One region of the Lysinibacillus sp. FSL K6-3209 genome, then DNA from elsewhere that is predicted to be linked to it. Evidence: a T-box and tRNA genes for the amino acid it is inferred to sense, from the RefSeq annotation. Region 1 holds a T-box; the other holds one or more tRNA genes.
The links. The T-box of region 1 lies ahead of proS (proline--tRNA ligase). A T-box ahead of a tRNA ligase gene usually reads a tRNA of that ligase, here a tRNA-Pro.
Positions count from the first base shown of each region.

Region 2: it has a tRNA-Pro gene. The T-box ahead of proS (proline--tRNA ligase) is inferred to sense a tRNA for this amino acid. The anticodon was not compared.

Region 1 covers NZ_CP150264.1:1,271,108-1,277,872, forward strand. The annotation lists gene neuC (UDP-N-acetylglucosamine 2-epimerase) at 1-874, shown strand, start outside; gene MHH88_RS06045 (PIG-L deacetylase family protein) at 871-1,539, shown strand; gene MHH88_RS06050 (BRCT domain-containing protein) at 1,617-1,991, opposite strand; gene MHH88_RS06055 (YbgA family protein) at 2,067-2,423, opposite strand; T-box leader at 2,647-2,860, shown strand; gene proS (proline--tRNA ligase) at 3,039-4,475, shown strand; gene MHH88_RS06065 (class 1 isoprenoid biosynthesis enzyme) at 5,680-6,549, shown strand; gene comX (competence pheromone ComX) at 6,562-6,738, shown strand; gene MHH88_RS06075 (ATP-binding protein) at 6,743-6,765, shown strand, end outside.
Region 2 covers NZ_CP150264.1:165,694-172,458, forward strand. The annotation lists rRNA gene MHH88_RS00935 (23S ribosomal RNA) at 1-834, shown strand, start outside; rRNA gene rrf (5S ribosomal RNA) at 950-1,065, shown strand; tRNA gene MHH88_RS00945 (tRNA-Val) at 1,076-1,151, shown strand; tRNA gene MHH88_RS00950 (tRNA-Thr) at 1,155-1,230, shown strand; tRNA gene MHH88_RS00955 (tRNA-Lys) at 1,237-1,312, shown strand; tRNA gene MHH88_RS00960 (tRNA-Leu) at 1,335-1,419, shown strand; tRNA gene MHH88_RS00965 (tRNA-Gly) at 1,468-1,542, shown strand; tRNA gene MHH88_RS00970 (tRNA-Leu) at 1,548-1,636, shown strand; tRNA gene MHH88_RS00975 (tRNA-Arg) at 1,650-1,726, shown strand; tRNA gene MHH88_RS00980 (tRNA-Pro) at 1,736-1,812, shown strand; tRNA gene MHH88_RS00985 (tRNA-Ala) at 1,833-1,908, shown strand; rRNA gene MHH88_RS00990 (16S ribosomal RNA) at 2,052-3,603, shown strand; tRNA gene MHH88_RS00995 (tRNA-Ile) at 3,700-3,776, shown strand; tRNA gene MHH88_RS01000 (tRNA-Ala) at 3,790-3,865, shown strand; rRNA gene MHH88_RS01005 (23S ribosomal RNA) at 4,083-6,765, shown strand, end outside.

The DNA.
Region 1 (6,765 bases):
AATTGTAGTTGGTGATAGAGAGGAAGTCCTAACTGGAGCAACGATTGGGACCTATTTAAATATACCTGTCGCGCATTTTTTTGGAGGCGATCATAGTACGGACGGTCATGTAGATAACCCTATCCGCCACGCTACTTCCAAATTAGCTAATATTCATTTTGTATCTAATGAAGTTTCAGAAAAAAGATTGCTTGCAATGGGCGAAGAAAAATCAAGAATTTTTAACATTGGTAGCCCTTCATTAGACAAATTTAAAGATACACCCATTTTAACTAAAGAAGAAGTGTTTAATAAGATAGGTATTTCAATGGATATTGAAGATTATGCATTGTTGATTTTTCATCCTGAAGCACAACATGAGCGGGACTCTGGAGAACATTTGAGTAATATATTGGATGTTTTAAAAGAAAAAAATATTTTTACATTTGTAGGATATCCAAATTCGGATAGTGGTCAAGTAGAGATTATCAATACATTAAAAAAATATTCTTCTGATACTAATTTTTTTATGTATAAAAACCTTCCAAGAGATATATTTGTAAATCTTTTTAGAAATAGTTCTTTTTTAATTGGAAATTCAAGTATGGGGATTTATGAAGCACCTATGATAAAAAAGCCAGTAATTAATGTAGGTAATCGGCAAGTCGGAAGATATTCTACTGAAAACGTTCTATTTGTTGATAGTTCTAAACAATCGATAAAAAATGCAATTCATAGACTATCAAATGTGGATTATATAGAAAAATTACAAAATGTAAAATCTATTTACGGGGACGGTCAATCCACACAAAGAGCATTAAAATTTTTACAAAATTTAAATTACAGTGATTTTATATATAAAATAACAGACCCATTGGAGGACTTAGATGAATGAGTAAAAATGTCGTGATTGTAACGCCTCACCCAGATGATGAAACGCTAGGGTGTGGGGGTACTATTTTAAAACATGTAGAGCATGGTGATAAAATTTTTTGGCTAATTATTACTACTATGGGTAGCTTTTTTAAAGAAGAAGCTAAATTGAAAAGAGCTAAGGAAATTGCAAAGGTGGCAAAGCAATATAACTTCAATGAAACCTTTGAGTTGGGATTTGAAGCGGCTATGTTAGACCAAGTCCCAGAAAGTAATTTAATTGGAGCAATTAGTAGTGTTTTTCATAAAATTCAACCAAACATAATATACGTACCCTATCCAAGTGACATTCATTCTGATCATAAATTTGTGTTTGATGCAACTATGGCTTGTACTAAATGGTTTAGATACTCATCTGTAGAAAAAGTATTAGCTTATGAAACTTTATCTGAAACGGATTTTACAATAAATCCTGATGCAAACAATTTTAGACCTAATGTTTATGTTGATATTAAAGACTATTTAGAGCGTAAGATTGAAATTATGAATATTTATGAATCAGAAATTAGTAACTTTCCATTTCCAAGAAGTGAAAAAGCTGTTTCATCACTTGCTTATGTTCGTGGTGCTGCAAGTGGCTTTGAGGCTGCAGAAGCATTTATGTTATTAAAAGAAAGGATTATATGATTGTTAGTAGGGTGCGCCAATATTTTTCTATCAAAGAATAACTGAAAGGGAGGCACAAGGTGTCCTCTTTCAGTTTTTTATTTTTGGAGTGCATTTTTTGATATTTCTAGGATTGAAGAAGGTATATACTCTTTTTGCATGGAAATAAGCCAAATAAAATCATCTTCAGCAATAATTTGAATGTCGTATCCAAGTTGGATGAGTTGCTCTGCTTTTAAATGTTTCGTGCTTTTGCCTCGTCGGTTATGACCGAGAATAACAAAAGCGGTGTCCTTAGTGACAGCCCCTTGCATTAAACCGCCACAAGCTCGTGCTTTTTTTGCAGCTTCTGCGCGTGTCATCGTAGAAAGAGCCCCTGTAAAGACGATTTGTTTATTATAAAATGGATGCATTATACGTTCGGTTAGATTAGTAAGAAAGATAATGTCCTCGTTGTCCTTATTGGTGTTCATATAGATTCTCCTAAGAGCTTAATATTAAAGGGCGAGCCACTTGTTCGTAGGCTTGCATTTAGGCAATAACTACTGCTACTGTATTTGTAAAATAGTACTTTCACGTAAATAAGTAACGTTATATTGAATGGCTAATTGTTGTAAAAAACAAAGAAGCGCTGGTATTTGACAAGTAAGAAGCAGTTGCTCGTATGTTCGTTTTTCTTCTATTGAGGCTACTTTACGAAAATACCCCCACATATGCTGACAAGCATTGCGCATGCTGCCTTCAGTTGGCGTTTGTTGTAATGCAACTTCGATTAATTGTTTAATTTGTTCATGGCTCATCATGTCGCGCATGGCCAGACGGAGTTGATTGTAATGCTTTTGGCTATGAAACATAACGCGATATTTTTCTTCACGCCATAATTTTTCTGTTAGTTGACGTTGCATCTAATCACCTTTCACATAACTGTTTCAAACTCATTCTACTTGATTTAATGAAAACATCAAAATGTTTTTATGCTGGTATAGTAAAGCATTTATTAAAAATAGGGGAATTTGGGTAAGCTGATACAAGAGCTAGCGTAATAGTATGCAAACTATATTTTATCATTCAATGACCTATCGTAATGATTGAATTACATTTAGCAAATTGGTATATTAATGTATACATATACAATCGATGATGTGACTAAGTAAATAAGAAATGTGAAACAGAAAATATAGCCTAGGCTGAGAGCTATAGCACCCCTTCTTATTGAACCCTACCACGGAGATGTCAGTTAACAACTAACCGAGTCGTTTCGTTACAAACGTTTAGAGGGCATATTATTAATTATGCCGAACTAAGGTGGTACCACGTCAACTAGCGTAAAGACGTCCTTTATTAGGATGCTTTATGCTTTTTTTATGAACTTGATTTGGATGCATGCCTTGACCGAATTAAGTTAAATGCTTCGCTGGGTAACATAGATTTTAAAAGGAGCTGTTTGAGCAGGCTCGAATAAAGTCTAGATGCTATTTTGTCGAAGTGAAATAGATTTTTTCAAAATAGGAGGAAAAAAGATGTCTCAAAAAACAAATGATTTTTCAAAATGGTATGTGGAAACGATACAAAAGGCGGATTTAATGGATTATACGCCGGTTCGTGGTTGTATTGCCTTTAAACCAGACGGCTATGAACTGTGGGAACATATTCAAGCGGAGATGGATAAGCGTTTTAAGGAAACAGGTCACCGCAATGCCTACTTCCCGATGCTTATTCCAGAATCTTTTTTCCAAAAGGAAAAGGATCATATTGAAGGATTTTCGCCAGAGCTTCCTTGGGTGACCGAAGCGGCAGGTGAACAATTAGAAGAGCGTTTAGCGCTGCGCCCAACTTCGGAAACAATGATTGGGCATTTGTATTCAAACTGGATTAAAAGTTATCGAGACCTTCCTGTTTTAATCAATCAATGGGCCAATGTATTCCGTTGGGAAAAGAAAACGCTGCCGTTTATCCGTACTTCGGAATTTTTATGGCAAGAAGGCCATACGGCGCATGTTGATGAAGAAGATGCACGGAAAGAAACAATGCAAATGTTAGCTATTTATAAAGAAGTTGTGGAAGGATTATTAGCAATTCCTGTCTATGATGGACAAAAAACACCGTCAGAACGTTTTGCTGGAGCAGTTGATACATTTTCAATTGAAGCTATGATGAAGGATGGCAAGGCCGTACAAGCAGGGACATCTCATTATTTAGGCACAAAATTTGCCGAAGCTTTTGATATCAAATATTTAAACAAAGAAAATAAACATGTCCATGTGCATACAACATCATGGGGAACATCTACTCGATTAATTGGTTCTGTTATTATGGTGCATGGTGATGAACAAGGACTTGTTTTACCACCAAGAATCGCTCCAACGCAAGTTGTGTTAATCCCAGTTGGTCCTTGGAAAAAGAACCCTGGGATTATTGAGAAATTGGATGAAATTTTTACTGCGTTAAAAGCAAAGGGCATCCGTGTGCGTCTTGATGATTCAGACCAATCACCTGGTTATAAGTTTAATGAATGGGAGCTAAAAGGTGTACCTGTGCGTATTGAATTGGGACCACGTGATTTAGAAAATCAGCAAGGCTTAATGAAAGCCCGAGATGAAGAAGAAAAAGTATCTGTTTCTTTAGAAACAATTGTAGAAAGCATAGAAACAGAACTTGAAACGATGCAAACGCGCCTATTTGAAAAAGCAAGAGCTTTCCGTTCAAACAACTCTCATACCCATATCGATTCAATGGAACAGTTAAAACAGCATTTAGCTCAATCAGAACAAAATGAAACAATCCCAGGTTGGATTTTAGCGGGTTGGTGTGGAGATGATGTGTGTGAAGAAAAGGTAAAAGAAGAAACAAAATTTACAACTCGTAATATACCATTCAACCCACCCGTTACAAAGCATACTTGCATTCATTGTGGGAAAGAAGCACAACATACAGTTTGGTTCGCCCGTGCTTACTAAATCTAACTTTGTATGGTAGAAAGCATGTTAACATGCTCAAAGTATTGACAAAGAGGCTGGGACATAACTAAAAAAATTTAAGGAACAGAGGAAAGGTGTTCGTAAATTTTTGCTATTATGGGAACTTGGCTATTTGCAAAAAAATAGAAGTGTTCACTAGTTGTTGGTAGCGAAGGCGGTGACTCCTGCTCAGAACGCACACAGCGTAAGACGCGGGCATTTCGCGCGTTAGCGAGGAGGGTTACGGCTTACTGTGCTGAGCGGAAAGCACCGCCGAAGCGGACAATAACGGCGTAGCAAAAAAGTGTTAGATTGATTGCCATCAATCTAACACTTTTTCTCTTGGTCCTAGCCTCTTCTAACTGAATTGTGCTTAGATTTAGAGTATTTCGTTATGATTTCCTCTCTTTGAAATGTATCTTCTACTAACATTTTAATGCTTGTATTTGTAGTCTCCAGAATAGCTCCTTCCAAAAACTGAAAAAATCCGGCGATATTGCTTTTCTCGTCTTGATGTATATAGCTGATTTTGAGGCTGTCCCTCATATGGAAACAATAATGCAGTCACCTATTGAAAAAAGCTCTTCTTTACACTGTGTAACATTCCTTTTAATTTATTTTTACCTGTCAATAGAGCGTATCCTTTATGAAATACAGCATTTATAGTGAGTTACTTAAATTCTTTCTTGCTATATTTGTACTAATAAAATTTATGAAACTATAGTTGCGTAATTATGTAAATTAATGCATTATATTGTTAATAGGTATTAATATTTATGAATATATTTACATTTTTAGTATTTTAGGTATAATAGTTAATGATTGGAAAAAAGGATAACTGTCATGAGTCATAGATGACAAATTTAATGATTAGCTCTAAAATAATTGTAAATAGATGGGCTTTTCCATTCCTACAAAAGAGCGAAATCACCTTTATTATTTATGCCTCTGATGCCGTTTGAAAGTGGTGATACATAACAGTCAAAATTAAGTATGTTTAATGTAATGAATTCTTAGCAATATGTGCGCTGCCTGTTGTTCATTCTAGGAAGCACAACTCCTTTGTTATTTTAAGGTGGAAGTATATTTACTTGAAATACCCGAAGTCAAACACCAAGGATATCTGCATTGTTAACTATTCATTTTGATTGTTAGAAGTAGCTCAAAGCCAAATCGCAATTAAAATAAATAATTGGTAAGGTGAATGATGGAAGAATTAAAACAATCATTAAGGCGAATTATCAGTAATTATCAACTATCGGATGAGTTTAGCCGTTGTTTAACCTCCTTGTTAGATCAACATGAAGGTGGTGATTTTAGTGATTTAAGTAAATTGCATTTTCAATTGAATGGCGGTATATTAACGAAATCTATCCAGGAAGTTTTTAATCTTTTGGAACTCTGGATTCTTTTTACAGATATTGTTGATGATATCGAAGACGGTGATGAATCAAAATGGGGAATAGAGGGGAATTTATTGCTTAATGCTTCGACAGCTTTCGTTAGTATCGTTATGTTGGAGCTACAAAAGGTAGAAATACCTTATAAAAGTGAGGTTACTCGTTTATTTTGCCATTACTTACTTCAAGCAGTTGATGGTCAGCATCATGACCTAATCAATCAGATTACATCTGAAGAAATGTATGTAGCCATTGTAAAGAAGAAATCTGGTTCGTTAATAGCACTTTCTTCATTGCTCGGAGAAGTATTAGCAACTGGAAAGTATTCCGAAAAGCTTGAAATGAGTGCGTACTATATTGCAATGGTTGCACAGTTAAATAATGATTATGGCGACTTATTAAACTTACAAAAAGATTTACAAAACAAAAAAAGAACATTGCCAATATTGTATCTATTACAATATGAAGATTCAGCATTTGATGAATTACGCTTGTATTATAGTCAGCAGGTCGATTCAACAAAGAATATGTGCATTTCGCCACAGCAAATTGAAGCTTCAGGGTTATCTATATACATGCATCTATTACAGTCTAAATATCGAAATCTAGCACTTGAATTACTAAAAGAAATTTATCCAACTCAAGATGTATCGCTATTCCAAAAATATATTTAAGAGGTGAAGGACATGTTAGAAATCGTTCAATATATTAATAAAAATCGCAATATTTTAGATCTTTTAAAAGAAAAAAGAGTTTCACTTTTAAATGTAAATGAACTAGAGCAAAATTTAATTTTAGAATCCTTTGAACATGGTGAAAAGAAAACATTAAAGGATTCATATTTAATGTATTGGCGTCCGTAAACAGATGGAACAAGGAAAAGCTAAAAT
Region 2 (6,765 bases), 1.1 Mb from region 1:
CGTGGAGCTTTACTGTAGCCTGATATTGAATTTTGGTACAACTTGTACAGGATAGGTAGGAGCCAGAGATCTCGGAGCGCCAGCTTCGAAGGAGGCGTCGGTGGGATACTACCCTGGTTGTATTGAAATTCTAACCCATGCCCCTTAGCGGGGCAGGAGACAGTGTCAGGCGGACAGTTTGACTGGGGCGGTCGCCTCCTAAAAGGTAACGGAGGCGCCCAAAGGTTCCCTCAGAATGGTTGGAAATCATTCGTAGAGTGTAAAGGCACAAGGGAGCTTGACTGCGAGACCTACAAGTCGAGCAGGGTCGAAAGACGGGCTTAGTGATCCGGTGGTTCCGCATGGAAGGGCCATCGCTCAACGGATAAAAGCTACCCCGGGGATAACAGGCTTATCTCCCCCAAGAGTCCACATCGACGGGGAGGTTTGGCACCTCGATGTCGGCTCATCGCATCCTGGGGCTGTAGTCGGTCCCAAGGGTTGGGCTGTTCGCCCATTAAAGCGGTACGCGAGCTGGGTTCAGAACGTCGTGAGACAGTTCGGTCCCTATCCGTCGTGGGCGTAGGAAATTTGAGAGGAGCTGTCCTTAGTACGAGAGGACCGGGATGGACACACCGCTGGTGTACCAGTTGTCTTGCCAAAGGCATCGCTGGGTAGCTATGTGTGGACGGGATAAGTGCTGAAAGCATCTAAGCATGAAGCCCCCCTCAAGATGAGATTTCCCATTACGCAAGTAAGTAAGATCCCTCAAAGACGATGAGGTAGATAGGTTCGAGGTGGAAGTGTGGTGACACATGGAGCTGACGAATACTAATCGATCGAGGACTTAACCAAAAAGTTTGAAACATTCAATGAACCGTTTATCCAGTTTTGAAAGAACAAGTAAGTTTTAAAAAAAAGCTTGTAATTATAATATTTTATGTTATAATGAATCTTGTCTTTTAAATAGTCTAGTGATGATGGCAAAGAGGTCACACCCGTTCCCATACCGAACACGGAAGTTAAGCTCTTTAGCGCCGATGGTAGTTGGGGGCTTCCCCCTGTGAGAGTAGGACGTCGCTAGGCATAATACCCAGGAGGATTAGCTCAGCTGGGAGAGCATCTGCCTTACAAGCAGAGGGTCGGCGGTTCGAGCCCGTCATCCTCCACCATATGCCGGTTTAGCTCAGCAGGTAGAGCAACTGACTTGTAATCAGTAGGTCGTGGGTTCGATTCCTATAGCCGGCACCATTTTTTGAGCCATTAGCTCAGTTGGTAGAGCATCTGACTTTTAATCAGAGGGTCGAAGGTTCGAGTCCTTCATGGCTCACCATTTTAATTGCCAACAATAATATGCGGGTGTGGCGGAATTGGCAGACGCACTAGACTTAGGATCTAGCGCCGCAAGGCGTGGGGGTTCGACTCCCTTCACCCGCACCATTTATATATTAAAATAATAATTGCCAGGATAAATAATCTTATGCACATGCGGAAGTAGTTCAGTGGTAGAACACCACCTTGCCAAGGTGGGGGTCGCGAGTTCGAACCTCGTCTTCCGCTCCAAATGTGCCGGGGTGGCGGAACTGGCAGACGCACAGGACTTAAAATCCTGCGGTAGGTGACTACCGTGCCGGTTCGATTCCGGCCCTCGGCACCATTTTTAATATTTAGCGCCCGTAGCTCAATTGGATAGAGCGTCTGACTACGGATCAGAAGGTTGTGGGTTCGACTCCTGCCGGGCGCGCCAATAAATAAACGGGAAGTAGCTCAGCTTGGTAGAGCACTTGGTTTGGGACCAAGGGGTCGCAGGTTCGAATCCTGTCTTCCCGACCATTTCCTAAAATACAATTTATGGGGCCTTAGCTCAGCTGGGAGAGCGCCTGCCTTGCACGCAGGAGGTCAGCGGTTCGATCCCGCTAGGCTCCACCAATTAATGTAAATGAACCTTGAAAACTGAACAAGCAAAACGTAATCAATATAGTTTTTATTAGCTATCTTATGTTAGTGAACGAAACAAAATTTTGGACATCAAAATTGATGCCAGCAAAACAATTTGAGCTAATCAAATTTCTTTTATGGAGAGTTTGATCCTGGCTCAGGACGAACGCTGGCGGCGTGCCTAATACATGCAAGTCGAGCGAACAGAGAAGGAGCTTGCTCCTTTGACGTTAGCGGCGGACGGGTGAGTAACACGTGGGCAACCTACCTTATAGTTTGGGATAACTCCGGGAAACCGGGGCTAATACCGAATAATCTATTGTCCCTCATGGGACAATACTGAAAGACGGTTTCGGCTGTCGCTATAGGATGGGCCCGCGGCGCATTAGCTAGTTGGTGAGGTAACGGCTCACCAAGGCGACGATGCGTAGCCGACCTGAGAGGGTGATCGGCCACACTGGGACTGAGACACGGCCCAGACTCCTACGGGAGGCAGCAGTAGGGAATCTTCCACAATGGGCGAAAGCCTGATGGAGCAACGCCGCGTGAGTGAAGAAGGATTTCGGTTCGTAAAACTCTGTTGTAAGGGAAGAACAAGTACAGTAGTAACTGGCTGTACCTTGACGGTACCTTATTAGAAAGCCACGGCTAACTACGTGCCAGCAGCCGCGGTAATACGTAGGTGGCAAGCGTTGTCCGGAATTATTGGGCGTAAAGCGCGCGCAGGTGGTTTCTTAAGTCTGATGTGAAAGCCCACGGCTCAACCGTGGAGGGTCATTGGAAACTGGGAGACTTGAGTGCAGAAGAGGATAGTGGAATTCCAAGTGTAGCGGTGAAATGCGTAGAGATTTGGAGGAACACCAGTGGCGAAGGCGACTATCTGGTCTGTAACTGACACTGAGGCGCGAAAGCGTGGGGAGCAAACAGGATTAGATACCCTGGTAGTCCACGCCGTAAACGATGAGTGCTAAGTGTTAGGGGGTTTCCGCCCCTTAGTGCTGCAGCTAACGCATTAAGCACTCCGCCTGGGGAGTACGGTCGCAAGACTGAAACTCAAAGGAATTGACGGGGGCCCGCACAAGCGGTGGAGCATGTGGTTTAATTCGAAGCAACGCGAAGAACCTTACCAGGTCTTGACATCCCGTTGACCACTGTAGAGATATGGTTTTCCCTTCGGGGACAACGGTGACAGGTGGTGCATGGTTGTCGTCAGCTCGTGTCGTGAGATGTTGGGTTAAGTCCCGCAACGAGCGCAACCCTTGATCTTAGTTGCCATCATTTAGTTGGGCACTCTAAGGTGACTGCCGGTGACAAACCGGAGGAAGGTGGGGATGACGTCAAATCATCATGCCCCTTATGACCTGGGCTACACACGTGCTACAATGGACGATACAAACGGTTGCCAACTCGCGAGAGGGAGCTAATCCGATAAAGTCGTTCTCAGTTCGGATTGTAGGCTGCAACTCGCCTACATGAAGCCGGAATCGCTAGTAATCGCGGATCAGCATGCCGCGGTGAATACGTTCCCGGGCCTTGTACACACCGCCCGTCACACCACGAGAGTTTGTAACACCCGAAGTCGGTGAGGTAACCTTTTGGAGCCAGCCGCCGAAGGTGGGATAGATGATTGGGGTGAAGTCGTAACAAGGTAGCCGTATCGGAAGGTGCGGCTGGATCACCTCCTTTCTAAGGATATTTTCGGAATACAAACCTTGGGTTTGTAAGATTACGTTTTGCGTTCAGTTTTGAAGGTTTATAACTAACTTTATAAAACTTCCAAGAGGGCCTATAGCTCAGCTGGTTAGAGCGCACGCCTGATAAGCGTGAGGTCGATGGTTCGAGTCCATTTAGGCCCACCATATATAACCTCTTGGGGCCTTAGCTCAGCTGGGAGAGCGCCTGCCTTGCACGCAGGAGGTCAGCGGTTCGATCCCGCTAGGCTCCACCAATTTTTATTTGTTCTTTGAAAACTGGATAAAACGACATTGAAATTGTAACAAACACATTTATTTTTTTAAGTTTTTTATAGGCTTAATAACAAATGAAGGTTTCGAGATACGAGTAAGACAAGGAAGCGATTGAGTGAGAGAAGGAGCGTACCTCTGTACGTGACTGACCGAACGAATGAAGCTGACGCTGGATTACGATGTATATCGGAAGCTGCAGGTTAAGTTATTAAGGGCGCACGGCGAATGCCTTGGCACTAGGAGCCGAAGAAGGACGGCACTAACACCGATATGCTTCGGGGAGCTGTAAGTGAGCTTTGATCCGGAGATTTCCGAATGGGGGAACCCACTACGTTTAATCGCGTAGTATCTTGACGTGAATACATAGCGTCTTGAAGGCAGACCCAGGGAACTGAAACATCTAAGTACCTGGAGGAAGAGAAAGAAAAATCGATTCCCTGAGTAGCGGCGAGCGAAACGGGAAGAGCCCAAACCAAGAGGCTTGCCTCTTGGGGTTGTAGGACACTCTATACGGAGTTACAAAGGAATGAGTTAGATGAAGCGACTTGGAAAGGTCCGCCAGAGCAGGTAAAAGCCCTGTAGTCGAAAGTTTATTCCCTCCAGAGTGGATCCTGAGTACGGCGGAACACGTGAAATTCCGTCGGAATCCGGGAGGACCATCTCCCAAGGCTAAATACTACCTAGTGACCGATAGTGAACCAGTACCGTGAGGGAAAGGTGAAAAGCACCCCGGGAGGGGAGTGAAAGAGATCCTGAAACCGTGTGCCTACAAGTAGTTAGAGCCCGTTAATGGGTGATAGCGTGCCTTTTGTAGAATGAACCGGCGAGTTACGATTACGTGCGAGGTTAAGCTTTAGAAGGCGGAGCCGCAGCGAAAGCGAGTCTGAATAGGGCGAATTAGTACGTGGTCGTAGACCCGAAACCAGGTGATCTACCCATGTCCAGGGTGAAGGTGAGGTAACACTTACTGGAGGCCCGAACCCACGCACGTTGAAAAGTGCGGGGATGAGGTGTGGGTAGCGGAGAAATTCCAATCGAACTTGGAGATAGCTGGTTCTCTCCGAAATAGCTTTAGGGCTAGCCTCGTGATGAGAATACTGGAGGTAGAGCACTGTTTGGACTAGGGGGCCATCCCGGTTTACCGAATTCAGACAAACTCCGAATGCCAGATATTTATACACGGGAGTCAGACTGCGAGTGATAAGATCCGTAGTCAAAAGGGAAACAGCCCAGACCACCAGCTAAGGTCCCAAAGTAATCGTTAAGTGGAAAAGGATGTGGCGTTGCACAGACAACCAGGATGTTGGCTTAGAAGCAGCCATCATTTAAAGAGTGCGTAATAGCTCACTGGTCGAGTGACGCTGCGCCGAAAATGTATCGGGGCTAAACGATTCACCGAAGCTGTGGATTGACATCTACGATGTCAGTGGTAGGAGAGCGTTCTAAGTGCGTTGAAGTCAGACCGGAAGGACTGGTGGAGCGCTTAGAAGTGAGAATGCCGGTATGAGTAGCGAAAGACGGGTGAGAATCCCGTCCACCGTATGACTAAGGTTTCCTGAGGAAGGCTCGTCCGCTCAGGGTTAGTCGGGACCTAAGCCGAGGCCGATAGGCGTAGGCGATGGACAACAGGTTGATATTCCTGTACCACCTCCTCACCGTTTGAGAAATGGGGGGACGCAGTAGGATAGGGTAAGCGCGCCGTTGGTTGTGCGCGTCCAAGCAGTAAGGCGTGTGTGTAGGCAAATCCGCACACTGTAACGTTGAGCTGTGATGGCGAGTCCGTATGGACGAAGTTCCTGATTTCACACTGCCAAGAAAAGCCTCTATCGAGGTGAGAGGTGCCCGTACCGCAAACCGACACAGGTAGTCGAGGAGAGAATCCTAAGGTGTGCGAGAGAACTCTCGTTAAGGAACTCGGCAAAATGACCCCGTAACTTCGGGAGAAGGGGTGCTCTTGAGCGTGCAAGCGCATGAGAGCCGCAGTGAATAGGCCCAGGCGACTGTTTAGCAAAAACACAGGTCTCTGCAAAACCGTAAGGTGACGTATAGGGGCTGACGCCTGCCCGGTGCTGGAAGGTTAAGAGGAGTGGTTAGCGCAAGCGAAGCTGCGAATTGAAGCCCCAGTAAACGGCGGCCGTAACTATAACGGTCCTAAGGTAGCGAAATTCCTTGTCGGGTAAGTTCCGACCCGCACGAAAGGCGTAACGATCTGGGCACTGTCTCAACGAGAGACTCGGTGAAATTATAGTACCTGTGAAGATGCAGGTTACCCGCGACAGGACGGAAAGACCCCGTGGAGCTTTACTGTAGCCTGATATTGAATTTTGGTACAACTTGTACAGGATAGGTAGGAGCCAGAGATCTCGGAGCGCCAGCTTCGAAGGAGGCGTCGGTGGGATACTACCCTGGTTGTATTGAAATTCTAACCCATGCCCCTTAGCGGGGCAGGAGACAGTGTCAGGCGGACAGTTTGACTGGGGCGGTCGCCTCCTAAAAGGTAACGGAGGCGCCCAAAGGTTCCCTCAGAATGGTTGGAAATCATTCGTAGAGTGTAAAGGCACAAGGGAGCTTGACTGCGAGACCTACAAGTCGAGCAGGGTCGAAAGACGGGCTTAGTGATCCGGTGGTTCCGCATGGAAGGGCCATCGCTCAACGGATAAAAGCTACCCCGGGGATAACAGGCTTATCTCCCCCAAGAGTCCACATCGACGGGGAGGTTTGGCACCTCGATGTCGGCTCATCGCATCCTGGGGCTGTAGTCGGTCCCAAGGGTTGGGCTGTTCGCCCATTAAAGCGGTACGCGAGCTGGGTTCAGAACGTCGTGAGACAGTTCGGTCCCTATCCGTCGTGGGCGTAGGAAATTTGAGAGGAGCTGTCCTTA